2 regions of the Streptomyces griseoviridis genome follow, and region 2 is predicted to be linked to the other one. Evidence: riboswitches for the same ligand, from Rfam matches in the RefSeq annotation. Region 2 holds a riboswitch; the other holds the start of a gene.

Region 1 (14,903 bases), 4.5 Mb from region 2:
CCGCCGTCCGGGTGGACGGCGATGACCTGCCCGTACGAGATCACCAGCACGGCCAGCAGGAAGGTGATGGCGAGGGTGATCGGCAGGGTGGCCGTGAGCGCCCCGGTGCCGGCGACGACCAGCACGACGACGATGGCCTCGGGGCCGTAGGCGACCGAGCTGAGCGCGTCGAGGGAGAGCGCGGACAGGCCCTCCAGGCTGGTCAGGCGCTGCTTGTCGCCCTCACCGGGCCGCAGCGGCACCTTGGGTCGCAGCTGACGCCGTGCCAGGCCGTACACCAAGGGGACCTCACCGGAAGGGGTGCGGACGATGACCCCCAGTCTCCGCCGCCCCGCAGCCGGACGCGCTACGGGTGACCCGCACGGGTGACCGTCCCGGCGCCCGCCTCCGTCACCGTCGCACCCCCTGACGTTCCGTGTCCGGAGGCCGTCGTTCCCCCGCCCGGTCCAACCGGCGGGGGATGCCGTCGTCCGCCGCTCTCCGCTCCCGGCCGCGCCGACCTGCGGGCTCTTGACGGAAGCCCGGCATCAGCCCGGACGCACCGGCGGGCCCCGGCGTCACGCTCTGCTTACGCTGGTGGCGCCGTCCGCGTGCTGGCCCGACCCGCACGCCGAGCCTCGTACCAGGAGCACGCCGATGGGCCCCACCGAGCAGCAGCCCGCGGGCGGTCGCCTGCGCGCCTGGATGCTCCAGGGGCTGTCCGAGATCAACAGCAAGGGGGACCGGGCCGCGGCGGCGGCCGAGCCGGCCCACCGGGGGCAGGCCTGGTACCGGGTGATGTGCCTGACGGGCGTCGACTACTTCTCGACCCTCGGCTACCAGCCGGGCATCGCGGCGCTCGCGGCCGGGCTGCTGTCGCCGATCGCGACGATCGTGCTGGTCCTGGTCACCCTGGCGGGCGCGCTGCCGGTCTACCGGCGGGTGGCCCAGGAGAGCCCGCACGGGGCCGGGTCGATCGCGATGCTGGAGCGGCTGCTGTCGTTCTGGAAGGGCAAGCTGTTCGTCCTGACGATGCTGGGGTTCGCCGCCACCGACTTCCTGATCACCATCACCCTGTCGGCGGCCGACGCCTCGACCCACCTGGTCGAGAACCCGCACCTGAACAACGCCCTGCACGACCAACAGATGATCATCACCCTGGTCCTGGTGGCGCTGCTCGGGGCGGTGTTCCTCAAGGGGTTCCTCGAGGCGGTCGGCGTCGCGACCGCGCTGGTGGGCCTCTACCTCACGCTGAACGTCGTCGTCGTGTCCGTCGGCATCTGGCACGTGGTGACCGCCGAACACGTGGTCACGGACTGGGCCACCGCCCTCACCGCCGAGCACGGCGATGTCCTCGCCATGGTCGGCGTGGCCCTGATCGTCTTCCCCAAACTCGCCCTCGGCCTCTCCGGGTTCGAGACCGGCGTGGCCGTGATGCCGCACGTCAAGGGCGACCCGGACGACACCGAGGAACGGCCCACCGGCCGGATCAGGGACGCCAAGAAGCTGCTCACCACGGCCGCCCTGATCATGAGCGTGTTCCTGATCACGACCAGTTTCATCACCACGCTGCTGATCCCGGCGAAGGAGTTCCAGCCCGGCGGCGACGCCAACGGACGCGCGCTGGCGTATCTGGCCCACAGCTATCTGGGCGGCGCCTTCGGCACGGTCTACGACATCTCCACGATCGCCATCCTCTGGTTCGCGGGCGCCTCCGCGATGGCCGGGCTGCTCAACCTGATGCCGCGCTACCTGCCGCGCTACGGCATGGCCCCGCACTGGGCGCGTGCGGTGCGCCCGATGGTCATCGTCTTCACCCTGGTGGCCTTCCTGGTCACCTGGATCTTCGACGCGAACGTCGACGCCCAGGGCGGCGCCTACGCCACCGGCGTGCTGGTGCTGATCAGCTCCGCGTCGATCGCGGTGACGATCGCCGCCCGCAAGGCCGGACAGCGCGACTGGACCATCGGCTTCGCGGTGATCGCGACGGTCTTCCTCTACACGACGGTCGTGAACGTCATCGAGCGCCCCGACGGCGTGAAGATCGGCGCCTGCTTCATCGCGGGCATCATCCTCGTCTCGCTGCTCTCCCGGCTGGCCCGCGCCTTCGAGCTGCGCGTGACGAGCGTGACGCTCGACCCATTGGCGGAACGTTTCATCCGGGACATGGCCAGCCGGAAGATCCGGTTCATCGCCAACGAGCCCGACCAGCGGGACAAGGCCGAGTACCGGGAGAAGCTGGAGCAGATCCGCAACGACCACGACATCCCCGGCGAGGACTTCGTGTTCGTGGAGGTGACCGTCGTCGACCCGTCCGAGTTCGAGTCGGTGCTCGCCGTGCGCGGCGAGGTCCTGCACGACCGCTACCGGGTGCTCACCCTGGAGTCGTCGTCGATCTCCAACGCGCTGGCCGCCTTCCTGCTGCACGTGCGCGACGCGACCGGCCGCACCCCGCACATCTACTTCGAGTGGACCGAGGGCAACCCGTTCGCCAACTTCCTGCGCTTCTTCCTCTTCGGCCAGGGCGAGGTCGCCCCGGTCACCCGCGAGGTGCTGCGCGAGGCGGAACCCGACCGGGCGCTGCGCCCGCGCGTGCACACCGGCTGACCCGGCCGGCCGGCCGCGGCTCTATCGTGATCGGCATGCAGTCCTACACCATCGGCCAGGCAGCGCGGCTGCTCGGCGTGAGTCCCGACACCGCGCGCCGCTGGGCCGACGCGGGCCGGGTGACCACCCACCGCGACGAGAGCGGACGCCGGCTGATCGAGGGCCACGACCTCGCCGCGTTCTCGGTCGAACTCGCCAAGGCGGGCGGCGCCGAGGAGGAGACGCCGTACACCTCGGTGCGCAACGCCTTCCCCGGCATCGTCACCGCCATCAAACTCGGCGACGTCGCCGCCCAGGTGGAGATCCAGGCCGGACCGCACCGGCTGGTCTCCCTGCTCACCCGCGAGGCGGTGGAGGAACTCGGCCTGGAGGTCGGCATGGAGGCGACGGCCCGGGTGAAGTCGACCAACGTCCACATCGACCGCGTCTGACCAGCACCCCGACACCGCTCCCGTACGAACGCACATGCCACCCCTCTGACGCATTACGCCAGCTCATGCGATGTGACAGGAGACTTCTGCCTGGCAGGTGCGTCAGTATGATCGGCGGACGGGGGCGGTCCGAAGGACCTCTCCCCCGACCCGACAGACCCATACAGGAACAGAGGGAGTGGACCCGTGATGACCCGTTCCGCGCGCCGGACCCGCCGCACGCTTCAGGTGGCCGGCGCAGGAGCCGCGGCGCTGCTCGCCCTGAGCGCCTGCTCCTCCTCCGACTCCGACTCGGACGCCGCCGGGTCCGACCCGTCGGCGTCCGCCTCCCCGAAGCTCTCCGGCACGGTCACCGTGTTCGCGGCCGCCTCCCTCCAGGGCAGCTTCGAGACGCTGGGCAAGCAGTTCGAGAAGGAACACCCGGGCACCAAGGTCACCTTCAGCTTCGGGGGCAGCGACACGCTCGCCGCGAACATCACCGGCGGCGCCCCCGCCGACGTCTTCGCCGCCGCCAGCCCCAAGACGATGGCGATCGTGACCGACAAGGGCGACGCGGCCGGCGCCCCCGCCACCTTCGTCCGCAACCAGCTGGAGATCGCCACCCTGCCGGGCAACCCCGACAAGGTGACCTCCCTGAAGGACCTCACCGCGCCGGGCCTGAAGGTCGTGCTGTGCGACAAGACGGTGCCCTGCGGCGCCGCCGCCCAGAAGGCCCTGGACGCCAGCAAGCTCAAGCTGACCCCGGTCTCCTACGAGCAGGACGTGAAGGCCGCGCTCAACAAGGTGGTCCTCAAGGAGGCCGACGCGGCCGTCGTCTACAAGACCGACGTGCAGGCCGCGGGCGACAAGGTCGAGGGCGTGGAGTTCCCCGAGTCCGCCACCGCCATCAACGACTACCCGATCACCCTCCTCAAGAACGCGCCGAACGCGGCAGCCGCCAAGGCGTTCATCGCCCTGGTCCAGTCCGCCGACGGCCAGAAGGTGCTGACCTCGGCCGGGTTCCTCAAGCCGTGACCCCGACCGGCAGGCCCGCCGCCGCGACCGCCCGTCCGGGCGCGCCGCGGCGCGGGCGCGTCAGGACCGGCATACGCCGGGGCGTCCCGCTCCCCCTGCTGCTGCCCGCGCTGCTCGGCCTCGCCTTCCTGCTGCTGCCGCTGCTCGCGCTGGTGGTCCGCGCCCCCTGGAGCACCCTGCCCGACCAGCTGACCAGCACCGAGGTGTGGCAGGCGCTGCGCCTCTCGCTGCTGTGCGCCACCTCGGCGACCCTGGTGAGCCTGGTGCTGGGAGTGCCGCTCGCCTGGCTGCTGGCCCGCACCGACTTCCCCGGACGCGGCCTGGTGCGCGCCCTGGTGACGCTGCCGCTGGTGCTGCCGCCGGTCGTCGGCGGTGTGGCCCTGCTGCTGGCGCTCGGCCGCAACGGCGTCATCGGCCAGTGGCTCGACTCCTGGTTCGGCGTCACCCTGCCGTTCACCACGGCGGGCGTCGTCGTCGCCGAGGCGTTCGTGGCGATGCCGTTCCTGGTCATCAGCGTGGAGGGCACCCTGCGCGCCGCCGACCCCCGCTTCGAGGAGGCGGCCACCACCCTCGGCGCGTCGCGCTTCACCGCGTTCCGCCGGGTCACCCTGCCGCTGATCGCACCGGGCGTCGCGGCCGGCGCCGTGCTGGCCTGGGCGCGGGCGCTGGGCGAGTTCGGGGCGACGATCACCTTCGCCGGCAATTTCCCCGGCCGCACCCAGACCATGCCGCTCTCCGTCTACCTGGCCATGCAGAGCAACCCGGAGGCGGCCATCGCGCTCAGCCTGGTGCTGCTGGCCGTGTCGATCGCGGTCCTCGCGGGACTGCGGGACCGCTGGATGACAGCCTCCTGACGACCCGACGGGACGACACCCACAGTGGACGATCACCCCATGACCGACAGCGACGCCACCACCCGGGGCCCGCTCCCCGCACCGGGGACCGACGCCGGGCTCGACGCCCGACTCGTGGTCGAGCGCGACGGCTTCCGCCTCGACGTCACCCTGACCGCCGCGCCCGGCGACGTGGTCGCCCTGCTCGGCCCGAACGGCGCGGGCAAGACCACCGCGCTGCGCGCCCTCGCCGGACTCGTCCCGCTCTCCGACGGCCATCTGCGCCTGGACGGAACGGTGTTGACCCGCACCCCGCCCGAATCCCGGCCGGTCGGCGTGGTCTTCCAGGACTATCTGCTGTTCCCGCATCTGAGCGCCCTCGACAACGTCGCCTTCGGCCCGCGCTGCCAGGGCGCCTCCAGGTCCGAGGCCCGCGCACGGGCCGCCGGGTGGCTCGAACGGATGGGCCTCGCCGAGCACGGCGGCGCCAAGCCGCGCAGGCTCTCCGGGGGCCAGGCCCAACGCGTCGCCCTGGCACGGGCGTTGGCGACCCGTCCGAGGCTGCTGCTGCTCGACGAGCCGCTGGCCGCCCTCGACGCCCGCACCCGCCTCGACGTCCGCGCCCAACTCCGGCGCCATCTGGCCGAGTTCGAGGCCGTCGCGGTCCTGGTCACCCATGACCCGCTGGACGCCATGGTGCTCGCCGACCGGCTGGTGGTCATCGAGGACGGCGCCGTCGTCCAGGAGGGCGCACCCTCCGACATCGCCCGCCACCCGCGCACCGACTACATCGCCCAGCTGGTCGGCCTGAACCTCTACCGGGGCCGCGCCGAGGGCCACACCGTGCGGCTCGCCACCGGCCCGACCGTCACCGTCACCGAACTGCTTCCGGGAGACGTCTTCGTGGCGTTCCCGCCGAGCGCGGTGACCCTGCTCCGGGAGCGTCCCGTCGGGGTGAGCGCCCGCAACCTGTGGCGCTGCGAGGTGGCGGGCCTGGAGACCCACGGCGATCTGATCCGCGCGGACCTGACGGGCGAACTCCCGCTGGCCGCCGACCTGACGACGGTCGCCGCGGCCGAACTCGACCTGCGTCCGGGCGCCACGGTCTGGGCCGCGGTCAAGGCGTCCCAGACCCACGCCTACCCGGCGTAGCGCGACGGCAGGGGCCCCGCCGAGCCGGCCGGGCCCCTGCCTTCCCGTTCCTCAGTCCTCGTACGCGTCCAGCGGCGGGCACGAGCAGACCAGGTTCCGGTCACCGAAGGCCTGGTCGATCCGGCGCACCGGCGGCCAGTACTTGTCGGCGGCCGACACCCCGGCCGGGAAGACGGCCTCCTCGCGCGTGTAGGCGTGGTCCCAGTCGCCGCCGAGCGCGGCCGCGGTGTGCGGGGCGTTGCGCAGCGGGTTGTCCTCGGCGGGCCAGTCGCCCGCGCCGACCTTCTCGATCTCCGCGCGGATCGCGATCATCGTGTCGCAGAAACGGTCCAGCTCGGTGAGGTCCTCGGACTCGGTCGGCTCGATCATCAGCGTGCCCGCCACCGGGAACGACATCGTCGGCGCGTGGAAGCCGTAGTCGATCAGCCGCTTGGCGACGTCGTCGACGCTCACGCCGGTCGCCTTGGTCAGCGGACGCAGATCGATGATGCACTCGTGCGCGACCAGCCCGCCGGGGCCGGTGTAGAGCACGGGGTAGTGCGGTTCGAGGCGCTTGGCGATGTAGTTCGCGGAGAGCACGGCGACCTGGGTGGCGCGCTTGAGCCCCTCGCCGCCCATGAGCCGCACGTACGACCAGGAGATCGGCAGGATGCCCGCGGAGCCCCAGGGCGCCGCCGAGATCGGGCCCACACCGGTCTCGGGCCCCGCGGCGGGCTGCAACGGGTGGTTGGGCAGGTACGGCGCGAGGTGCGCGCGGACACCGACCGGGCCGACGCCGGGACCGCCGCCGCCGTGCGGGATGCAGAACGTCTTGTGCAGGTTGAGGTGCGAGACGTCACCGCCGAAGTGACCGGGCTTGGCGAGGCCGACCAGCGCGTTGAGGTTGGCGCCGTCGACGTACACCTGGCCGCCCGCCTCGTGCACCTGGGCGCAGATGTCGGCGACGTGCTCCTCGAACACCCCGTGCGTCGACGGGTAGGTGATCATCAGCACGGACAGCTCGTCGCGGTGCCGTTGGATCTTCGCGCGCAGGTCCTCGACGTCGATCTCGCCGTCCTCGGCGGTCTTCACGACTACGACCTTCATGCCGGCCATCACCGCGCTGGCGGCGTTGGTGCCGTGCGCGGAGGACGGGATCAGGCAGACGGTGCGCTGCTCGTCGCCGTTGGCCCGGTGGTAGCCGCGCACGGCCAGCAGTCCGGCCAGCTCGCCCTGGGAGCCGGCGTTCGGCTGGAGGGAGACCTTGTCGTACCCGGTGACCTCGGCGAGCCGCTCCTCGAGCTCCCGGATGAGGGTGAGGTAGCCCTGCGCCTGCTCGGCGGGCGCGAAGGGGTGCAGCTGCCCGAACTCGGGCCAGGTGACCGGCTCCATCTCGGTGGTCGCGTTGAGCTTCATGGTGCAGGAGCCCAGCGGGATCATGCCGCGGTCCAGCGCGTAGTCCCGGTCGGCGAGCCGGCGCAGGTAGCGCAGCATCGCCGTCTCGGAGCGGTACTGGTGGAAGACGGGGTGGGTGAGGATGTCGTCGCCGCGCAGCAGTCCGCCCGGCACGGCGTCCTCGGCGACGGCGTCCAGCGCCTCGACGTCGCCCTGGACCCCGAACGCGGCCCACACGGCGCCGAGACGGGCCCGCGTGGTGGTCTCGTCGCAGGCGATGGAGACGTGGTCGGCGTCGACGAGCCGGAGGTTCACGCCGTTCTGCCGCGCGGCGGCCACAGCTTCGGCGGCCTTCCCCGGCACCCGCACGGTCAGCGTGTCGAAGAACGCGCCGTGCACGACCTCGACGCCGCCGTCGCGCAGCCCGGCCGCGAGGACCGCCGCGTACCGGTGGGTGCGGCGGGCGATGCCCCGGAGCCCGTCGGGCCCGTGGTAGACGGCGTACATGCCGGCCATGACGGCGAGCAGGACCTGCGCGGTGCAGATGTTGCTGGTGGCCTTCTCACGCCGGATGTGCTGCTCGCGGGTCTGCAGGGCGAGCCGGTACGCCCGGTGCCCGTCGGCGTCCACGGAGACCCCCACGAGCCGCCCCGGCAGGCTGCGGGCGAACTTCTCGTGGACGGCCATGTAGCCGGCGTGCGGCCCGCCGAAGCCCATCGGCACGCCGAACCGCTGGGTGGTGCCGACGGCGATGTCCGCGCCCAGTTCGCCGGGGGACTTCAGCAGCGTCAGCGCGAGCAGGTCGGCGGCGACGGTGACGAGGGCGCCGAGGCCGTGCGCCTGCTCGATCAGCGGCTCGAGGTCGCGGACGGCTCCGGAGGCGCCCGGGTACTGGACGAGGACGCCGTTGATCTCCCGGTCCGCGAGGTCGGCCGGGATGCCCTCGCCGAGGTCGGCGACGACGACCTCCACGCCGGTCGGCTCGGCCCGGGTCCTGATCACGGCGATGGTCTGCGGCAGGGTGTCCGCGTCGACCAGGAAGAGGCCCTTCTTGTTCCTGCCCATGCGCCGGGAGAGGGCCAGCGCCTCGGCGGCGGCCGTGCCCTCGTCGAGCAGCGAGGCGCCGGAGGTGGGCAGCCCGGTGAGGTCCGCGACCATGGTCTGGAAGTTGAGGAGCGCCTCGAGGCGGCCCTGCGAGATCTCCGGCTGGTAGGGCGTGTACGCCGTGTACCAGGCCGGGTTCTCCATGACGTTGCGCAGGATGACCGGCGGGGTGAAGGTGCCGTAGTAGCCGAGCCCGATCATGGAGCCGAGCACCTGGTTGCGGTCGGCGAGCGACCGCAGCTCGGCGAGGACCTCGGCCTCGGTGCGGGCGCCCGGCAGTTCGAGGGCGTCGGCGTTCTTGATCACGTCGGGCACCGCGGCGGCCGTCAGCTCGTCCAGCGAGCCGTAGCCGACCTGCGCGAGCATCTTGGCCCGCGCCTCGTGGTCGGGCCCTATGTGACGCTGTTCGAAGGGGATGCCCTGTTCGAGCTCGGCGAGCGGGGTGCGGTGGGCGATCATTGCGGAGGCCTCCTGGTCTGACGCGACCTTCGAGGGGCACCACGGCGCGGATACCCCGACGGCCTCCCCCTCTGTCATCACGACCTGAGAGCTTCACCGGCGGGCCCGTGGGCTGCCGGCTTTCACCGTCGGTGAGAGCGGAGGCCGTCGGGCACCCGCTCTGCTTTCCAGAGTGACCTCGTCCGTGCGGTACGTGGGCCTGAGAGATTCCGGGGAGGATTTGCTCCTTCGGCGCCTCCGATGGTGTCTGGAGGACTCTCCCGCACGGGGTCAGCAGCCGCTGTCAGCCTACCAGCGACCTTCAACGACCGGCTTTCGAGTGGCCGCCATGCGGAATGTACTCTTTTGTAGTGCTTACGGATGAGTTGCGACCACGAGGAGGGCCCGTGCAGACCGACATCGATCCGCGCAACCTGATCGGCCGCAAGGCGTTCGACCGCAACGGCACCAAGATCGGCACCATCGACGAGATCTACCTCGACGACGCGACCGGCGTGCCGGAGTGGGCGGCCATAAGGACCGGCCTGTTCTCCCGGGACGCCTTCGTGCCCCTGGAGCCCAGCAGACTGGTCGAGGGCACCCTGCACATCCCCTTCGACCGGTCCCTGATCAAGGACGCCCCCGACTTCGGCGTCGGACGCCACCTCTCCCCCGAACAGGAACTCCAGCTCTACCACCACTACGGACTCGACGGCGCGGCCCCGCCCTCCTTCCCCGACCGCGACTTCGGGAAGATCGCCGGCTCGGAGGAGACCTGAGCCTCCCCGTCGACCGCGCCGCGACCCCGGTGCGCGGACGCCGTCAGCGGGCCCGGCGGCCCTGACGGCCCTGACGGCGCCGGCGGATCCGACGACGGCACCACCCGCACCAGCGGCAGCGGCTCGGCCGGCTCCAGCTCAGGATCGTCCGTACGGAACGTCCGCACCCGCCCCGGCTCCGAGTCCGGCGTCTCGAACCGCACCGTGACCCGCCCGAGCCCGCTCCCCTGCACCCATCCGTGCCCGAACACCGCGTGCCGCACATCGTGCCCGGAGGGCCAGCGCCGCTCCTGCGCCGGCTCCTCCCGCGCCAGGGGCGTCTCGGCCACCTCCTCCGCCTCCAGCTCCGCCCGCTCCCCCGCGGCCTGCGCGAACAGGTCCTCCTGCGTGTAGTCGGCGAGCCCGGTGACCCCGACCCCCAGCAGCCGCACCCCGCCCGTGGTGTCCACCGCCTCCAGCAGCCGGGCCGCGGCCTCCCGCACCACACCGGGGTCGTCGGTGGGCCCGCGCAGTGTCTCCGAGCGGGTCAGCGTGGAGAAGTCGTAGCGGCGCACCTTGAGCACGATGGTCCGCCCCGAGACACCGGCCGCGCGCAGCCGCCCCACACATCGGTCGGCGAGGCGCCGCACCTCGGTGCCCACCCGGACCCGGTCATGGATGTCCACGTCGTAGGTGTCCTCGACCGACACCGACTTCGCCTCCCGCTCGGCGACCACGGGCCGGTCGTCGAGCGCCAGCGCCATCGCGTACAGACCGTGCCCGTGCGCCTTGCCCAGCAGCCGCACCAGCTCGTCCTCACCGGCCTCGGCCAGCTCGTCGACGGTGGTGATGCCGGCCCGCCGCAGATGGTCCCCGGTGGCGGGCCCGACGCCCGGCAGCGTCCGCACCGGCATCGGACCGAGCAGGGCCCGCTCGGTGCCCGGCTCGACCATCACCAGACCGTCGGGCTTGGCCTCCTCCGAGGCGATCTTCGCGAGCATCTTGGACGCGGCGAGCCCCACGGACCCGGTGAGCCCGGTGACGGCCCGTATCTCGGTCCGCAGCCGCTCCCCCACCCGACGCGCGGAATCGCGGTCCCAGGCGGCTCCCGCGGCCTCCAGGTCCACGAACGCCTCGTCCAGGCTGAGCGGCTCCACAAGGGGCGACAGAGCGTGCAGGAGCCCCATCACCTGCTCGCTGACCGACTTGTACAGGGCGAAGCGCGGCACCAGGTAGGCGGCGTTCGGCGCGAGCCGCCGCGCCTGCGCCATCGGCATCGCCGATCTGACCCCGAAGACCCGTGCCTCGTAGGAGGCGGTGGCCACCACCCCGCGCGGCCCGAGCCCGCCCACCACCACGGCCTTCCCGCGCAGACTCGGCTTGGACGCCTGCTCCGCCGAGGCGTAGAAGGCATCCATGTCGAGATGCAGGATCGTGGGCGCTTTTCTCACGACTCCGATGCTGCCCTACACCACTGACAACGCCCCGCCGCGACGGCTCAGACGGCCTTGTTGCGCCGCCGCGCCAGCTCGTCGGCCGGGTTCGGCCCGACCAGTGTCTCGCCGGTGTCGATCCGCTCGCCGTGCAGCTGCGAGAGGGCGTTCTCGACGTCCCGCCACACCACGCCGACGGCGATCCCGAAGATCCCCTGCCCGCCTTGGAGCAGCTCGTGCACCTCGTCGGGCGACGTGCACTCGTAGACGGTGGCGCCGTCGCTCATGAGCGTCATGCGCTCCAGGTCGCTGAAGCCGCGCTCCCGGAGATGGGCGACCGCGGCCCGGATGTTCTGGAGGGAGACGCCCGTGTCGAGGAACCGCTTGACGATCTTCAGGACCACGACGTCCCGGAAGCTGTAGAGCCGCTGCGTGCCCGACCCGTAGGCGGGCCGCACGCTCGGCTCGACGAGCCCGGTGCGGGCCCAGTAGTCCAGTTGCCGATAGGTGATGCCGGCCGCCGCGCAGGCCGTCGGGCCGCGGTAGCCGATCTCCTCGGACGCCATGGGCGCCGCCCCTCCGCCGCTGGGCACGGCCGCCGGTCGCCTCGGGGCGTGGTCGGCCGTGCTGGTGTGAAGCGGGTACGGACCGCTCTGCCCCGGACTGCGTCCGGGGGCGCCCCCAGCCGTGCCGTCGCCGCTGCTTCTCACGCCGACCTCCGTCCTTGACCTGCCTTCTCGACGGTAGGCAGTCACCCGGGGTGCGTCAACGATCGCCACACTCGGCACGCCGAGTGATAATCACCCAAGGAGTGGTTTCCCGTACCCAACCGCGGGGAAAGGCTAGCCGAATGCGCTCGGAACGGGCCGCAGGACGCACTCACTCGCCCGGGGCAATTGCCGCCCGTCGCGCCGCTCGGACAGCGAGAACCGGCCCGCCAGGACCCTTCTGGTCCTGGCGGGCCGGCGACGCTCACTGGTTGCTGGTGCCGAAGTCCTCCGGCGAGATCTGGTCGAGGAACTCGCGGAACTTCTCGACCTCGTCCTCCTGCTCGTCCGGGATCGCGATGCCCGCGTCGTCCAGCACCCCGTCACTGCCGTAGATCGGCGTTCCGGTGCGCAGGGCGAGCGCTATGGCGTCGGAGGGACGCGCACTGACCTCGACCCCGCTGGCGAAGACCAGCTCCGCGTAGAAGACGCCCTCCCGCAGGTCCGTGATGCGCACTTCGGTCAGCTCCTGGCCGACGGCCTCCAGCACGTCCTTGAACAGGTCGTGGGTCAGCGGCCGCGCGGGGGCCATGCCCTGCTGAGCGAAGGCGATCGCCGTCGCCTCCCCCGGCCCGATCCAGATGGGGAGGTAGCGGTCGCCTCCCACTTCGCGCAGGAGCACGATCGGTTGGTTGGAGGGCATTTCGACCCGGACACCTACGACATCGAGCTCGTTCACACAGCAACCCTAGGACGTGCCCGGGATGTTTGGGTAGTCGGGCCGGGAACCGGGGGACTATCCGGCCCTCGGGAGCCCGCCCCGCTCAGGGCAGACGCACACCCAGCGCGGTCTGCACCAAGGCACCGTGCAGCCGCACGGTGAGCGCCGCCAGCTCCTTCGTACGGGCCTCGGCGTGCGCCCGGGTCTGCGGGTTGCGGTGGCGCTTCAGCGGGGCCACCACCTGGTCCACCAGACCGGCCTCACGGTCCGCGGCGGCCTTCATGGCCCGCAGATGGCGCGGCTCGATCCCGAACCGGCCCAGCTCCACCACCAGGGCCGCCACGGTGACCGCCTCGGCGTCGTACACCCCGTCCGCCAGCGGCGTCACCAGGCCGTACGACTCCCACTCGGAGAGTTCCCGGTCCTCGATGCCCGCGGCCGCCAGCAGCTCGCCCCTGGCGATCCTGGCCGCCGTGGGCCCCTCGGCGACCTCGAGGGCCGCCTCGCCGTCCCGCTGCCGCCCGACGACCGGCAGCGGCGCGGCCTCACCGCGCGCGATGGCGTCCAGATGCTCACGGATCACCTTGAGCGGCAGATAGTGGTCCCGCTGCATCCGCAGCACCTGGCCGAGGCGCTCCACGTCGGCGGGGCTGAACTTGCGGTACCCCGAGGGGGTCCGCTGCGGCTCGATGAGCCCCTCGGACTCCAGGAACCGGATCTTGGAGATGGTGACTTCGGGGAACTCGTCGCGCAGCGTGTTCAGGACGGCGCCGATGCTCATCAGCCCACTGTCCGTGGCGGCGGTGCCGTGTCCGGCACCGCCGCTCGGTGTTCGCAGCATGGACCTTCCCTCAGGTTCCCCCGGACACCGTCCGGAGGAAGGGTCAGTAACCCGGCTGGCTCGCGTAGAAGACCAGCCGGTACTTGCCGATCTGCACCTCGTCGCCGTTGGCCAGCGCGACCTCGTCGATCCGCTCCCGGTTGACGTAGGTGCCGTTCAGGCTGCCGACATCGGCCACCGTGAACGAGGCGTCCGCGGCCCGCCGGAACTCCACGTGCCGGCGCGAGACCGTCACGTCGTCCAGGAAGATGTCGCTCTGCGGGTGGCGTCCCGCGGTCGTCAGATCACCGTCGAGCAGGAAGCGGCTGCCCGAGTTCGGACCGCGCCGCACCACCAGGAGCGCGGAGCCGAGCGGCAGCGCGTCCACGGCGGCCTGCGCCTCGGGAGAGAGCGCCGGGAGCTGCGTCTGCCCGGTCACCTCGGCGTCGTACGCCTCGAGACCGGAGATGGAGATCGTGGACGTCGTCTCGGACGGCCGCTCGGGCGTCGCGCCCGGTCGCAGCGGCGCGCCGCAGTTGGAGCAGAAGCGGCTGTTCTCCGCGTTGCGGTTACCGCACCTCGTACACACCAGGGCCGACATAGGGGAAAACCCTCCACCCGTACTCGAGGTTGACGGTTGCCCGAAACCTATGTCGCCCGACTGGCCAGGGTCAACCGACGCCCCGCCCTGACCACCGGGAATGTCACCGGCCTGACCGCCGACCTGATCCCGGAACAGCGGACGGCCGCCCTCCGCGTCGGGCTGGACGCGATGGTGGGCCGTCGCGTTGGCGTTGCTCTCTCGCGAGCTCTTGCCGAACAACTTCGCAAACAACTTCACGGGCGATTCCCCTTGACCGAAACAGACCCGCCCGTGGGGCAGGACGAACCCTGACTGCATACACCGGCCGACCCGGACATTCTCACAACGTCCGTATCCACCAGACAGTTTCCACCACGCACCTGCCAATCGGTGCGCCGACCCCCCGCAACCTCATGCCCCTGCCGGACGACCTCCATGCACCCCCGGTTCACTGCGAGGACGACCGAGCGTAGTCAGGCTGCTCCGCCGCTCGCAAGGCGTCCACGACGATCTTGTCCGACCGCTCGACGACCACGGTGGCCTGCTCCTTCTCCAGAGTCTGCACCACGCCTCCAGGGATGTTGAGCGCCGGTTCGAGGTCCGCCGGCTTGCCGATGACCTTGAAACGATAGGGCGCGGTGATCTTGTTCCCGTCGACGCTCACCGTCTTGCCCGACTCGGTGAGGTAGGTACGGGCCACCACGCGTACGTCGTTCACCTGGATCGCCTCCGCGCCCGCGGCGCGCAGCTCCTGGATCGCGTCGAGCAGCATGTCCGACTCGACCGTCCCCTTCGTGTCCTCGATGGTCATCGTGATGCCGGGACCCTGAGCGGCCACGGTGCCCGCCAGAATGCCGAGTTGCCTCTCCTTCTCGACCGTCTGCCTGCGGGCCTCCTCGGCCTGGTCGGAGCTGTTCTCCAGCTCGTCCCGCTGCTTCTCCAGTCCCTG
Region 2 (14,903 bases):
GGCAGCAGCGCGAAGAAGGCCCTGTCGCCGATGCGTTCGCGCAGCATCTGGAGGGTCATCGCGCCGCGCTGGTAGACGGCGGAGGCGAACATGGTGTCGCGCTGGGGGTCGCCGGGGAGGGTCTGCCAGAAGGCGCTGTCCGCGGGGCGGGAGCCGTAGCCGGCCAGGAACGCGTCGTGCGCGGTGCGGGTGCCCTGGTGCTCGCCCCACAGCCACTGCGCGTAGGTGGCGAAGCCCTCGTTGAGCCAGATGTCCTTCCAGTGGGCCACCGACACGGAGTCGCCGAACCACTGGTGGGCCAGTTCGTGGACGATCGTCGTCTCGCTGCGCACCGCCGAGTAGGCCGGTTTCGACTGCACTTCGAGGGAGAAGCCGGCCTCCGGCATGTCGTCGACGATCGCGCCGGTCTCCTCGAAGGGGTAGGGCCCGAACAGCGTCGACCAGTAGTCGGTGGCGGCGGCGGTCACGGCGTACACGTCGACGCTGTTGCTGTCGGCGAGGACCGGGTCGATCGCCACGTAGATCGGGGTGCCGCCGGGTGTCCGGCCGGTCCTGACGTCGAACTTCCCGATGGTGGCGGTGGCGAGGTAGCTGGCCATGGGCCGCGACTCGCGCCAGTGGGTGTACGTGGAGCCGCCCTTGTCGCGCGTGGACACCAGCCGCCCGTTGGAGACTCCGGTCAGGCCGCGGGGCGCCTTGATGCGGATGTCGTAGGTGGCCTTGTCGGAGGGGTGGTCGCTGGACGGGAACCAGGTGGAGGCCGCGTTGGGCTCGCAGGCGACGAAGACGCCGTCGGGGGTCTTCATCCAGCCGTAGTCGGAGCCGAAGACGATGGGGCCGTTCAGCGGTTCGGGTGTCCCGCCGTAGGTGACGGTGACGTCGAAGTCGCGGCCCTCGCGCAGGAAGGCGCGCGGGGTGACGCGCAGTTCGTCGCCCTGCCGGGTGAACGCGGCCCGTCTGCCGTCGACCTGGACGCCGGTGACGTCGAGCTTCTGGAGGTCGAGGTCGAAGGAGGAGAGGTTCCGGGTGGCGCGGGCGGTGAGCGTGGTGCGGCCGTCGAGGCGGTCGGTGTCCGGGTCGTAGGCGATGTCGAGGGCGTAGTGGCGGGCGTCGAAGCCGCCGTTGCCCAGCTCGGGGAAGTAGGGGTCGCCGATGCCGGGGGCGCCGGGGGCGGGGGCCGGGGCGGCCGCGATGGCGAAGAAGGAAGCCGCCGCGACCGCGACGGCTCCCCGACGTGCCGAACGGGAGAGTTCCATGAGTCGTCCCTTTCGAGCGTGACCGATCATGCGGGCACGGACGACTCTGAACTCTCCCGTTCAGACATGTACATGACTTTGCCAAGCCATCATGCGCTACTTGTCGGTCGGCTCCTGACCCGCGGCCGGCTCGGTGCCGGTCGCCGGGGTGCCGGGCGCCGGGGTGCCGGTGGACGCGGGCGCGGTCGACGCGGTGCCGGCCTCCGCGCCTGAGGCGTCCGTCGTCGTCGTCGTCCCGGCCGTCGTCGCCGTCGTCTCAGCCGTCGTCGCGCCCGAGACCTCGGCCGCGACCGCCGCCGACGTCTCCGCCGACTCCGCGAGCACCTCGTCGGCGACCAGCTCGGCCGCCTCCTTCGCCACCGTCAGCAGCACAGTGTCCTGCGGGGCCTGGTCCTCGAAGTTCTCCGGGTGGTGGCAGGCCACCCGCTGACCGGGACGCAGCTCAAGCAGCGGCGGCTCGGTCGTCTTGCAGATCTCCGTCGCCTTCCAGCACCGGGTGTGGAAGCGGCAGCCGCTGGGCGGCGAGATCGGCGAGGGCACGTCGCCGCGGAGCAGGATGCGCTCGCTCTTGGCGTCCTTGCGGCGCGGGTCGGGGATCGGCACCGCCGACATCAGCGCCTTGGTGTACGGGTGCATCGGCGCCTTGTACAGCGACTCGCGGTCGGCCAGCTCCACGATCTTGCCGAGGTACATCACCGCGATCCGGTCCGAGACGTGCCTGACCACCGAGAGGTCGTGCGCGATGATCACGTACGTCAGGCCCAGCTCCTGCTGGAGGTCGTCCAGCAGGTTGACGACCTGCGCCTGGATCGACACGTCGAGCGCGGAGACCGGCTCGTCCGCCACGACCAGCTTCGGGTTGAGCGCGAGCGCGCGGGCGATGCCGATGCGCTGGCGCTGGCCGCCGGAGAACTCGTGCGGGTAGCGGTTGTAGTGCTCGGGGTTGAGGCCGACCACCGACAGCAGCCGCTGGACCTCCTTCTTCAGACCGCCCTCGGGGGTGACGTTCTGCAGCTTGAAGGGGGCGCCCACGATGGTGCCGATGGTGTGGCGCGGGTTCAGCGACGAGTACGGGTCCTGGAAGATCATCTGCACGTCGCGGCGCAGCGGGCGCATGCCGCCCATGCCGAGGTGCGTGATGTCCTTGCCCTGGAACTCGACCGTGCCGCCGGTCGGTTCGAGCAGCCGGGTGATCAGCCGGCCCATCGTCGACTTGCCGCAGCCGGACTCGCCCACGACGCCGAGCGTCTCGCCCGCGCGGACCTCGAAGTCGATGCCGTCGACCGCGTGCACCGCCCCGACCTGCCGCTGGAGCAGGCCCTTCTTGATCGGGAAGTGCTTCTGGAGCCCGGTCACCTTCAGCAGGATCTCGGGGTCGTCGGCCGTCCTCGCGCCGTCACCCTGGGCGGGAATGGTCACTGCCGTGTCCTTGGATTTCTCGCTCACAGCTTCGGCGCAATCTCTTCGGTCCAGATACGCTCCCGCTGCTCCTGCGTCATGTGGCAGGCGGCCCAGTGCCGGGTGTCGACCTCGGTCAGCTCGGGGCGGACCGTGCGGGTGACGTTGTCCTTCGGGATGTCGGCGTAGGGGCAGCGCGGGTTGAACGCGCAGCCCGACGGAACGTTGATCAGCGAGGGCGGCGAGCCCTTCACCGGGATCAGGCGCTCCTGCTGTTCGCGGTCGAGCCGCGGCATCGAGCCGAGCAGACCCCAGGTGTAGGGGTGCCTCGGCTCGTAGAACACCTTCTCGGCGGGGCCGCGCTCGATGCACCGTCCGCCGTACATCACCAGGATGTCGTCGGCGAGTTCGGCGACGACGCCCAGGTCGTGGGTGATGACGATGACCGCGGAGCCGAACTCCTTCTGCAGGTCCCTGATCAGGTCCAGGATCTGCGCCTGGACGGTCACGTCCAGGGCGGTCGTCGGCTCGTCCGCGATCAGCAGCTCGGGGTTGTTGACCAGCGACATGGCGATCATCGCGCGCTGGCGCATGCCGCCGGAGAACTCGTGCGGGTAGTTGTCCACCCGCTTGTCGGGCTGCGGGATGCCGACCCGGTCGAGCATCTCGACCGCGCGCCGCTTGGCGGTCTTCTTGTCGACGTCGTGGTGGACCCGGTAGGCCTCCACGATCTGGTGGCCGATCGTGTAGTACGGGTGCAGCGCGGACAGCGGGTCCTGGAAGATCATGGACATCTCGCGGCCGCGCAGCTTGCGCACGTGGTCCGGGTCGGCCGACAGCAGCTCGGTGCCGTCCAGCCAGATCTCGCCGGACAGCTGGGCCTTGCGCTTGCCGTACTGGCCGGCGGTGTGCAGGCCCATGATGCCGAGCGAGGTCACCGACTTGCCGGAACCCGACTCGCCCACGATGCCGAGGGTCTTGCCCTTCTCCAGCTGGAAGCTGAGTCCGTCGACGGACTTCACGAGGCCGTCGTCGGTCGGGAAGTGCACCTTGAGGTCGCGCACCTCGAGGAAGGCCGTCGGCGCGGGCGAGGCCCCGGTGGGCTCGCCCACGGCCGCGCCGCTCTTGCTCAGGTCGCTCATGTGAGCCTCACTCGGGGGTCGATCACGGCGTACAGGATGTCGACCACGAGGTTGGCGAGCAGCACCGCGAGAGAAGTGATGAGGGTGACGCCCAGGATGATCGGCAGGTCCTGGGTCTTGATGGCGTCGAGGACCGCGCGGCCGAGGCCGGGCAGGTTGAACGTCGACTCCGTCAGGATGGCGCCGCCGATGAGGGCGCCGAGGTCCATGCCGAGCATGGTCAGGATGGGCGTCATCGTGGAGCGCATGGCGTGCTTGCCGATGACGACCTGCTCCTTGAGCCCCTTCGCGCGCGCGGTGCGGATGTAGTCCTCGCCGAGGATCTCCAGCATGGTGGCGCGGGTGATCCGGGCGTACATCGCCGCGTACAGGAACGCGAGGGTGATCCAGGGCAGGATCATGCCGCCGAGGTAGCCGCCGAAGCTCTGGTCGAGGGGCACGTATTGGGCGTCCAGCCAGTGCAGCCCGAACGCGAAGATCGCGAGGCTGAGCAGACCGGTGAAGTAGATGGGGAGGGAGACACCCGCCAGGGCGACGACCATGGCGCCGCGGTCCCAGAAGGTGCCGCGCTTGAGCGCGGAGAGCACACCCGCCGCGAGGCCGAGGACCAGCCACAGCACGGCGGCACCGAGCGCGAGACCCAGGGTCACCGGGAAGCGGTCGGTGAGCACCGGCCAGACGGCCTGCTCGCTGCGGAAGGAGTAGCCGAAGCAGGGCGCGGCACACTCGGTGACGTCGCCGCCGCCCGAGTAGGTGCGTCCGACGAAGATGCCCTTGAAGAACTCCCAGACCTGGTGGTAGATCGGGTCACTCAGTCCGAGCTTCTCCCGGACCGCCTCGACGGCGGCAGGGTCGGCCTGCTTGCCCACGAAGCTCGCGGCGATGTCGACGCCCGCCCACTTCGGGACGAGGAAGAAGATGCCGAAGACCACCATGACGATGACCACGAGCATCACTGCGGCGGCGAACAACCGCCTGATGAGGTAAGCGAGCACAGCTAACGGCCCGCTGCGGACCGCGGGCCACCGGAGGTCTTCCGGTGGCCCGCGGATCCGCCGCGCCGGCCTTCACCTGCCTTTCGTGCCGTACGGCGGGTGTGCCGGGATTACTTCGCGGACTTCAGACCGAGGTTGACGAAGTCGTACATGCCGCTGTAGCCGTTCGACGTGTACACGTTCGCCAGGTTGTCCGAGCGCCAGTTGATGAACTTCTCGAAGGTGAAGGGCAGGTAGTACGCGCCCTCCATGACCTTGTGGTTGATCTCGGTCGAGATCTTGGTCTTGCCGGCGTCGTCGAGGGTCTTGACGTAGGTGTCGAAGAGACCGTCGATCGCCTTGTCCTTGATCAGCGCGTAGTTGTTGTTACCGCTGTCGAGGATGTACTTGCTGTCCCACAGGGGCAGACCGTAGCCCTGGACGGACGGGAAGTCCGGGCCCCAGCCCATGATGATGATGCCGTAGTTCTTCTTCTTGACGTTCGACGGGGAGCCGATGATGCCGGCCGTCTGCGAACCGTCGTACTGGTCGATCTGGGCGTTGATGCCGACCTTCTTCAGCGACGCCTGGAGCGACTGCGCCGTGGCGACCTCGACCGGCTTGTTGTTGCGCACCGCGATCGTGGTGGAGAAGCCGTTCGGCTTGCCGCACGCCTTCAGGGCCTTCTTGGCCTCGTCGGCGTTACCGGTCTTGTTGGCACCGGCGATCTCGTACGGGTCGTACTTCTGGCCCTCGGCGCCCGGGACGGACGGCGGGAGCATGTTGGTGCCGATGTCGCCACCGGCGACCGGGCCGCCGCGCGCGGTCTGCAGCGAGACGTGGTCGGCGCCGTAGATGACGGCCTTGCGGCACTCGATGTTGTCGAACGGCTTCACGCTCTGCGGGAAGACGGCGTAACGGACGTAGCCGGAGACCGGGTTGTCCAGGTTGGCCTTGTGCTCCTTCAGGGCGGTGGTGCGGCCCTGCGGCGACATGCCGGTCTGGTTGATGTCCAGGTCCAGGTCACCGTTGAGCAGGCGCTGGTCGAGCTGGTTGGCGTCCGAGAAGAACTGGACGGTGATCTTGTCCGGGTAGGCCTTGCGGACCGGGTCCGACGCCTGCTTCCACTCCGGGTTGCGCACCAGGGTCAGGTTCTTGCCGGGGCTGTACGCCTCGAACTTGTACGGACCGGAGGAGAACGGGTGCAGGCTGTACTTCGACTTGGTGTCCTTGTCCTGGCGGACCGGGGAGGCCGAGACCAGGGCGAGCACCTCCTCGAAGTCCGAGTTGGCCTCGGGCAGGTGGAAGACGATCGTCTTGTCGTCGGGCGTGTCGATCGCCTTCAGACCGAGCTTGTCCTTGGACGTGTCCTTGTAGGGACCCTTGTACTCGCCCTTGGGGTCGAGGAAGTCCTTCAGGTACGTCGGGCCGCCGGACAGGACGTCCTGGGCCCAGACGCGCTCGATGCCGTACTTGACGTCCTTGGACGTGATCGGCTTGCCGTCCTCCCACGTCACACCGTCGCGCAGCGTGTACGTGTAGGTCTTGCCGTCGTCGGTGACCTTGGCGAGACCCGAGGCGAGGTCCGGGGTGATCTCCGCGCCGGGCTTGCCGGCCTCGGTCTTGTTCGTGACGAGCTGGCGCGAGTAGTAGCGCGCGAAGTTCCACATGAAGCCGTAGTAGCCGCGCGTGGTGTCCCACGAGTCGGCGTCCTGGGCGCCACCGAACTTCAGCGTGCCGCCCTTCTTGGCCTCGGAGGCCTGGGCGACCTTGTTGTTGGCGGCGTCGAAGCCGGCCGCGCCGTTCTTCGAACCGCCGTTGTCGTCATCGCCGCCGCCGCACGCCGCCGTGGTCAGCAGCGCGGCGACCGCGGCAGCGGCGGCAAACGCCTGCTTGCGCCGCCCTGGGGTGCGTTGGGTAGTCACGATCTCGGATCCTCCGGATTAGATGAGAGACCCCGTGTTGGAGCCACGGGACGCTTGGAGTGCGGCGATTTCAGCGGGACGCCTTCGGGTCGAGCGCGTCCCGCACGCCGTCGCCGAAGAGGTTGAAGGCAAGGACGGTGATGAAGATCGCCACACCCGGGACCACCATGTACATGGGGTCGGACTCGTAGTAGTCGATCGCGCTGGAGAGCATCTGTCCCCAGGAGGACGTGGGCGGCTTGACCCCCACGCCGAGGAAGCTGAGCGCGGCCTCGGTGAGGATGTTCGTCGGGATCATCATCGTCGTGTACACGACGATGGGGGCGACGAGGTTCGGCAGCAGCTCCTTGAACAGGATGTACAGGCGTCCGGCGCCCAGCGAGCGGGCGGCCTCGACGTACTCGCGCTCGCGCATCGAGATGGTCTGGCCGCGCACCACGCGCCCGATGTAGGGCCAGCCGAAGAACCCGATGACCAGGATCATCACGAAGACGCGCACGTTCGAGCCGGTGAGGCCCAGCATCGCGTTCGGCATGACGGAGACCAGGGCGATCGTGAACAGCAGCTGCGGGAAGGCCAGCAGGCCGTCCATCACGCGGCTGATGACCGAGTCGACCCAGCCGCCGAAGAATCCGGCGAGGATGCCGAGGATCGTGCCGAGGAACACCGCGACCATGGCGGACAGGAAGCCGACCAGGAGCGAGACGCGGGCGCCGTAGAGGACGCGGGCGAAGATGTCGCGGCCGTTGACCGGCTCGACGCCGAGCAGGTGGTCGCCGCTGATGCCGCCCAGGGAACCCTTCGGGGTGCCGAACAGGGGGTCGATCAGGCTCTCGTTGTAGGCGTCCGGGTCCTGGCCGACCAGGTGCGTGATCACCGGGGCCAGCAGCGCCAGCAGGATGAGCACGAGGACGACGACGCCGCCGGTGAGGGCGAGCTTGTCCCGCTTGAGCCGCTCCCAGGCGATCCGCCCCAGGGAACGCCCCTGTACGGCCGTCACCCCGGTGGTGGCGACCGCCGCTTCCTCGGCCGCGCTCGGGGCCGCTTCCGCGGTCGGCTCGTGCAATGGTGCCGTCATCTGGCAGGGACCCCTCTCAACCGGCGGTAGCCGGCCCGCACTTGCCGCTGTAGCGGCGTGATTCAGTCCGTCGTACTCACGAGGCACAAGGCCCCTGGTGCGGGAGTCTTCAACGCTTTGGCGATCTGCTGCCAGGGTTGACGGTGAATGGATGCGTAAACGTGATGCGGTTAGGGGGGTTCCGTTATCCGGACGGCGGGTAACGGGGGCCGGACAGGTCTGAATTCCTAAATACCGGACATTTGTCGATCTTCCGGCTGCATCTACGCGCGCAGAACCGCTCGCACCGTCTCAGTAACCGCCGTGCGCCGGTGGGTAGCCGTAGCCGGCCGACGGCGCGTGGCCGCCGGGAGCGGCGTGCGCCTCGCGGTCGTAGAACGGACGCGCGCTCGCCCGCATCCACATCGCCACCGGATCGTTCTCGTCGGTCATCGCGACCGTCGACACCGGCAGCCCGTCAGGGACCGCGCCGATCGACTGCTGCATCATCGCCCGCACCGAGTCGACGGCCGGCGGCGAGGTGTCGTAGACGTCGAGCCCGATGGCCAGATACGGCGCCCCGAGGGCCGGCTGCACCCAGGCGCGGCGCAACGAGCGCACGGCCGGGGTGCGGTGGGCGTTCTGCGCGAGCAGGGCGTAGAACTGCGGCACCTCGATGCCGGGTTCGGAGAGCCGCAGCGGCCCGGCGGGCTGGCGCTCGAGGCCGGTGGCGATACGGCGCAGATCGAGCCAGGGGATGCCGAGGCCGCCGCCCGGCGCGTGCGGGTTGAGCCAGAGGCCGAAGTGGTCGGGGTAGAGCGTGCGCGCCACGTCGAGCCCGTCGACCACTTCGTAGGAGCGGTTCCAGCCACTGGCGGACAGCTCCTGGGCGGAGGTCACGCAGGGCGCGTAGCCGTGCCCCTCGACCTCCATGTTCCCGTACTGGGCGTCGGGGGAGCCGGCCTGACCGTGCCACAGGAGCATCCAGATCTGGCCGGAGGAGGGCATCGCCAGGGCGCGCAGCAGGGCCTCGTAGGCGTCGTAGCGCCCTGGGGTCACCTGGCGCAGCATGTGCTCGACCTGTCCGGCCGCCGCGGTGCCGCTGGCGCTCACCTGTACCGCCCCTTCTGGAGGTTGCCCGGAGTATGGAACCAGCTTAAGCGCCCAGGGGCCCGCGGCGGTCGCCCGTGCGGGACGGCCGCGGGCTCAGAACGCCCTCTGGTAGAAGGGCCGTACGTGGTCGCGGAGCCAGCCGGCGACCGGGTCGTCGGTGACGTCGAGCAGGACCAGGTTGACCGGCCAGGGGGGCGCGGCCAGGCCCATCGCCCGGCCGAGGGCCTGGGTGGGCAGGGCGTGGATGTCGCCCTCCCAGTGGGTGAGTTCGACGCCCACGAACATCACCGGCGGGGCCGTCTCGACCTCGGCGAGGCAGCGGCGGGCGGTGCGGACCACGCCGGTCGTCGCGAACTCGGCGGCGGCCGCGTTGAGGAAGTCGACCGGGTCGTGCTGCCAGTCGGGTTCGAACAGGCGCACCCGGCCGCCGGTGGCGGGTCCGGCGGGCGAGGAGTGGCCGGCCCGGCACAGCTCGGCGACGGCGGCGGGCGGCAGCGGGACGCCGACCGTGCCGTCCGGGTTCACCGCGACCCCGACCTGCGGGGGCAGGCCGCGGGCGAACTCGACGGCCGGCGCGATGGTGAACGACATGTGCGAGCCGACGACGTGCCGGAACTGCTCCTCGGAGCTGAAGACCGGGACGTACGCCTGGCCCTCGATCTCCAGGGTGGGCAGATCGAGGGGGACGCTGTCGGGGCCGCCGCCGTTGGGCAGCGGGATCCAGAGGAAGCTGCGGGCCAGCACCTCGACGATCCGGCCGCCTGCCGTGGGAACGCCGAACGACGCGGAGAGCACCTCCTCCAGTTCGTTGCCCGGCCAGCCGCCGTGCGGCTGGGGGTGTGCCTGCTGGGGAAAGTCCGCGGGAAGTTCCGCCGGGAAGTCCATCTCTGTACCGACCGCCTGCTGAGTACCACTGGTGGGTGGCTCAGGCTAACCGGTGGGCGGGCGGTCGGGACCTGCCGGTGAAGCCGATCCCGCGCAGCACGTCCGCCGCGTCCCGGTCGAGCAGGACCGCGGAACCCACCCCGGGGGGCAGATCGCCGCGCTCGACGGCGCGGATCAGCCGGGCGGCGGCGCCCCGGTGGCGCAGGAACGCGTACCGGGAGACGCCCCGGCCGCGCTCGCGCATGCCGTCGAGGGCGGTGTCGGGGGTGACGTCGAGCAGCAGCAGGTGCAGGGTGCCGCCGCGCCGTCTGGCGGCGCGGGCCAGCCAGCCGCGCACCCAGGACTGGGTGCCGCAGTCGTGCACGACGACGCCGTCGCCGCCGCGCAGGGCCCGCGCCAGGCCCGCGTAGTGGGCGAGCCTGACCAGCGGGCGGTAGACCGCGTAGGGCAGCCGGTGGCCGAGCCGGCCGTCCCAGGTGTCGCGGGTGTCCTGCGAGTCGACGCGCGGGCCGCGCACCGCCCTGCGCATCAGCGTGGACTTGCCGCTGCCGGGCAGTCCCGTGACGACGACCAGGTCGTGGGGGCCGAAGAGCAGGGCGTGCGGGCTGCGGCCCGAGCGGTCGCGCAGATCGCGGACCACCGGTGCCCGGCGGTCCCGGCAGGCCGTGCGGGCCGGGCCCGCGGGCTGCTCGGGCAACGCGACGGCCGACGTCGTGGCGTACGCCGTGGTCCTGTTCACCGTGATCGTCCTCCCCTGGGGCCCCTACGGATTCCCCATCCCCTCAGAGTGTAAAGAGAAGGTAATGTGCGGTGTCTCGCTTTTCTGTCATCGTCGTGCCACAGCCCCGTTACAGAGGGGGCCTGCCGTGCCGCGACGCGGCGTGCGATGATGTGCCCGCCAACTGCATACCGGCCGCTTGAATCCGCGCGGGAGAGTCCCCGGCGGCGCTTCGATGGAAGCGCGTCGCCCGGGGCGCCGAAGGAGCAAGTCCCTCCCTTGAATCTCTCAGGCCCCGTACCGCGCGGGCGAGGCACATCTGAAAAGCGAGCCGCTGACCGGTGGCTCCACCCAAGGTGCAAGCCGTGATCACGACGTGTTCACGGCGAACCTCTCAGGTTCCGATGACAGATGGGGAGGAACGACCTCTCCTCCCCCCGTGCCCGGCTCCGCGCGCGGGGTCCCCATCGCCCTGGGAGACAACCGTCCGATGAGCAGTACCGAACTCCGCCATACCGCGCTGGACGCCCTGCACCGCTCGCTCGGTGCCACGATGACCGACTTCGCCGGCTGGGACATGCCGCTGCGCTACGGCTCCGAGCGCGACGAGCACCTGGCCGTGCGCGCGAAGGCCGGCCTCTTCGACCTCTCCCACATGGGCGAGATCACGGTGACCGGCCCCGACGCCGCCGCCCTGCTGAACTTCGCCCTGGTCGGGAACATCGCGTCGGTGGGCGTCGGCCGCGCCCGCTACACCATGATCTGCCGGACCGACGGCGGCATCCTCGACGACCTGATCGTCTACCGGCTCGCCGAGCACGAGTACCTGGTCGTGGCCAACGCCTCCAACGCGCAGACCGTGCTGGACGCGCTGACGGACCGGGCCGCCGGGTTCGACGCCGAGGTCCGCGACGACCGGGACGCCTACGCGCTGCTCGCCGTCCAGGGCCCGGAGTCCTCCGGCATCCTGGCCTCGCTCACCGACGCCGACCTGGACGGCCTGAAGTACTACGCGGGACTGCCCGGCACCGTCGCGGGCGTCCCCGCGCTGATCGCCCGCACCGGCTACACCGGCGAGGACGGCTTCGAGCTGTTCGTGCGCCCCGAGCACGCCGTGGAGCTGTGGCAGGCGCTGACCAAGGCGGGCGAGGGCGTCGGCCTGGTCCCCTGCGGCCTGTCCTGCCGGGACACGCTGCGCCTCGAGGCGGGCATGCCGCTGTACGGGCACGAGCTGTCGACGTCGCTCACCCCCTTCGACGCCGGGCTCGGCCGGGTGGTGAAGTTCGAGAAGGAGGGCGACTTCGTGGGCCGCGAGGCGCTGCGCGAGGCCGCCGACCGGGCCGCGTCGCGGGCACCCCGGGTGCTGGTCGGCCTGATCGCCGAGGGCCGCCGGGTCCCGCGCGCCGGGTACCAGGTCGTCGCCGGCGGCGAGGTGGTCGGCGAGGTCACCTCCGGCACCCCCTCCCCCACGCTGGGCAAGCCGATCGCGATGGCGTACGTCGACGCGGCGCACGCGACGCCGGGCACGCCGGGGGTCGGTGTGGACATCCGGGGTACCCACGAGCCGTACGAGGTCGTGGCGCTGCCGTTCTACAAGCGCCAGAAGTAACGGGACCGGCGGGAGCCGTCCGGTCCCGGCGGAGCCCGCCCCGGCCGCCGGGGCGACGGCACGCCCGCGCGGGAGCCGCCGTCCGGAAGCGCCCGCCCGCCCCCTCAGCGCTTCCTCCGTGCCGCTCCCGGCACGCCCCCTTCACCACCACATCACCGCGTACAGGAGAATTCAGGCCATGAGCAACCCCCAGAACCTGCGGTTCAGCAAGGAGCACGAGTGGCTGTCGGTCGCCGAGGACGGCGTCGCGACGGTCGGCATCACGGAGTTCGCGGCGAACGCCCTCGGCGACGTCGTCTACGCGGACCTCCCGGGCACCGGATCGGCGGTGACCGCGGGCGAGACCTGCGGCGAGCTGGAGTCGACCAAGTCGGTCAGCGAGCTGTACTCCCCCGTCTCGGGTGAGGTCACCGAGGTCAACGAGGACGTCCAGAACGACCCGTCGCTGGTCAACTCGGAGCCCTTCGAGGGTGGCTGGCTCTTCAAGGTCCGCGTCTCCGAGGAGCCGGGCGACCTGCTCTCCGCCGACGAGTACGCCGCGTTCACCGCCGGCTGAGAAGGAGCGACACGATGTCCGTTCTGAACACCTCCCTGCACGAGCTGGACCCGGACGTGGCCGCCGCCGTCGACGCCGAGCTGCACCGCCAGCAGTCCACCCTGGAGATGATCGCCTCCGAGAACTTCGCGCCGGTCGCGGTGATGGAGGCGCAGGGCTCGGTCCTCACCAACAAGTACGCCGAGGGCTACCCGGGCCGCCGCTACTACGGCGGCTGCGAGCACGTCGACGTGGTCGAGCGGATCGCGATCGACCGGGTCAAGGCGCTGTTCGGCGCCGAGCACGCCAACGTGCAGCCGCACTCGGGCGCCCAGGCCAACGCGGCGGCGATGTTCGCGCTGCTCAAGCCGGGCGACACGATCATGGGCCTGAGCCTCGCGCACGGCGGGCACCTCACCCACGGCATGAAGATCAACTTCTCCGGCAAGCTCTACGACGTCGTCGCCTACCACGTCGATGACGACGGCCTCGTCGACATGGCCGAGGTCGAGCGGCTCGCCAAGGAGTCCCGGCCGAAGCTGATCGTGGCCGGCTGGTCGGCGTACCCCCGTCAGCTCGACTTCGCCGAGTTCCGCCGGATCGCGGACGAGGTCGGCGCCTACCTGATGGTCGACATGGCGCACTTCGCCGGCCTGGTCGCGGCGGGCCTGCACCCCAGCCCCGTCCCGCACGCTCACGTCGTCACCACCACCACCCACAAGACGCTCGGCGGCCCGCGCGGTGGCGTGATCCTCTCCACCGCCGAACTCGCCAAGAAGATCAACTCGGCGGTCTTCCCCGGCCAGCAGGGCGGACCGCTGGAGCACGTGGTCGCCGCCAAGGCGGTCTCCTTCAAGATCGCGGCCTCCGAGGACTTCAAGGAGCGCCAGCGGCGCACCCTGGAGGGCGCGCGCATCCTCGCCGAGCGGCTGGTCCAGGACGACGCGAAGGCGGTCGGCGTGGACGTGCTGTCCGGCGGCACCGACGTCCACCTGGTCCTCGTCGACCTGCGGAACTCCGCGCTCGACGGGCAGCAGGCCGAGGACCGGCTCCACGAGGTCGGTATCACCGTCAACCGCAACGCCGTCCCCAACGACCCGCGTCCGCCGATGGTGACGTCGGGGCTGCGCATCGGCACGCCCGCGCTGGCCACCCGCGGCTTCACCGCCGAGGACTTCACGGAGGTCGCGGACATCATCGCGGCGGCCTTGAAGCCCGCGTACGACGCCCAGGCGCTGCGCGCCCGGGTCACCGCCCTGGCCGAGAAGCACCCGCTGTACCCGGGGCTCTCCGCGTAGGACCGCTTCCGCCGGGCACCGCGCACACTGGAAGGACACGTGCGCGGTGCCCGTACCCCAGGGCGTGTTTGACGATCCCCGTCTGACGCGCGACGCCACGCACCCGCCTGTCACCGCGCCACCGCCCGCCGGGCGACGCCGCGAACCGTCGGACCCGCCCCTGGCACCACCCCCGTATGTGAGGAGTCACCGTGGCCATCTCGGTCTTCGACCTGTTCTCGATCGGCATCGGCCCGTCCAGCTCCCACACGGTCGGCCCGATGCGGGCGGCCCGCCTGTTCGCGCTCCGGCTGCGCAACGAAGGGCTGCTGGAGCCCGTCGCCTCCGTCCGCTGCGAGCTGTACGGCTCGCTCGGCGCGACCGGGCACGGGCACGGCACGCCCAAGGCGGTCCTGCTCGGCCTGGAGGGCGCCTCGCCGCGCACCGTCGACGTCGAGAAGGCCGACCTCAGGATCGAGGAGATCAAGGCGTCGGGCGCGCTGCGCCTCCTCGACGACCACGAGATCCCGTTCTCCTTCGACGACGACCTCGTCCTGCACCGCCGCAGGACCCTGCCGTACCACGCGAACGGCATGACGATCTGGGCGTTCGACGCGCACGGCGCCGAACTCCTCTCCAAGACCTACTACTCGGTGGGCGGCGGCTTCGTCGTCGACGAGGACGCGGTCGGCGCCGACCGCATCAAGCTGGACGACACGGTCCTCAAGTACCCGTTCCGCACCGGGGACGAGCTGCTGCGGCTGACCCGGGAGACGGGCCTTTCGATCTCCGCGCTGATGCTGGAGAACGAACGCGCCTGGCGCTCCGAGGACGAGATCCGCGACGGCCTGCTCGACATCTGGGGCGTGATGCGGGCGTGCGTGACCCGGGGCATGTCCCGGGAGGGCATCCTGCCCGGCGGGCTGCGGGTGCGCCGTCGCGCCGCCAACTCCGCGCGCCAACTGCGGGCCGAGGGCGACCCGTTGGCGCACGCGATGGAGTGGATCACGCTGT

Evidence for each region. A riboswitch is a leader RNA that binds a small molecule or an ion and turns the genes downstream of it on or off. The one in region 2 is predicted to bind glycine.
Region 1: linked by a shared signal. The riboswitch ahead of gcvP (aminomethyl-transferring glycine dehydrogenase) and the one ahead of gcvT (glycine cleavage system aminomethyltransferase GcvT) in region 2 are both predicted to bind glycine.

Annotation. Positions count from the first base shown of each region.
Region 1 covers NZ_CP029078.1:1,613,020-1,627,922, forward strand. Annotated here, with positions in the region: gene DDJ31_RS06215 (APC family permease) at 1-281, opposite strand, end outside; gene DDJ31_RS06220 (APC family permease) at 637-2,586, shown strand; gene DDJ31_RS06225 (TOBE domain-containing protein) at 2,622-3,017, shown strand; gene modA (molybdate ABC transporter substrate-binding protein) at 3,207-4,031, shown strand; gene modB (molybdate ABC transporter permease subunit) at 4,028-4,885, shown strand; gene DDJ31_RS06240 (ABC transporter ATP-binding protein) at 4,925-6,016, shown strand; gene gcvP (aminomethyl-transferring glycine dehydrogenase) at 6,068-8,953, opposite strand; glycine riboswitch at 9,131-9,226, opposite strand; gene DDJ31_RS06250 (PRC-barrel domain-containing protein) at 9,340-9,711, shown strand; gene DDJ31_RS06255 (DNA polymerase IV) at 9,633-11,141, opposite strand; gene DDJ31_RS06260 (MerR family transcriptional regulator) at 11,189-11,833, opposite strand; gene DDJ31_RS06265 (bifunctional nuclease family protein) at 12,096-12,569, opposite strand; gene ftsR (transcriptional regulator FtsR) at 12,655-13,392, opposite strand; gene DDJ31_RS06275 (FHA domain-containing protein) at 13,436-14,341, opposite strand; gene DDJ31_RS06280 (DUF881 domain-containing protein) at 14,403-14,903, opposite strand, start outside.
Region 2 covers NZ_CP029078.1:6,120,554-6,135,456, reverse strand. Annotated here, with positions in the region: gene DDJ31_RS26650 (M1 family metallopeptidase) at 1-1,256, opposite strand, end outside; gene DDJ31_RS26645 (ABC transporter ATP-binding protein) at 1,353-2,675, opposite strand; gene DDJ31_RS26640 (ABC transporter ATP-binding protein) at 2,699-3,796, opposite strand; gene DDJ31_RS26635 (ABC transporter permease) at 3,793-4,791, opposite strand; gene DDJ31_RS26630 (ABC transporter substrate-binding protein) at 4,902-6,695, opposite strand; gene DDJ31_RS26625 (ABC transporter permease) at 6,766-7,773, opposite strand; gene DDJ31_RS26620 (enhanced serine sensitivity protein SseB C-terminal domain-containing protein) at 8,065-8,865, opposite strand; gene DDJ31_RS26615 (enhanced serine sensitivity protein SseB) at 8,959-9,750, opposite strand; gene DDJ31_RS26610 (AAA family ATPase) at 9,791-10,495, opposite strand; glycine riboswitch at 10,669-10,781, shown strand; glycine riboswitch at 10,782-10,889, shown strand; gene gcvT (glycine cleavage system aminomethyltransferase GcvT) at 10,959-12,077, shown strand; gene gcvH (glycine cleavage system protein GcvH) at 12,256-12,633, shown strand; gene glyA (serine hydroxymethyltransferase) at 12,648-13,910, shown strand; gene DDJ31_RS26590 (L-serine ammonia-lyase) at 14,102-14,903, shown strand, end outside.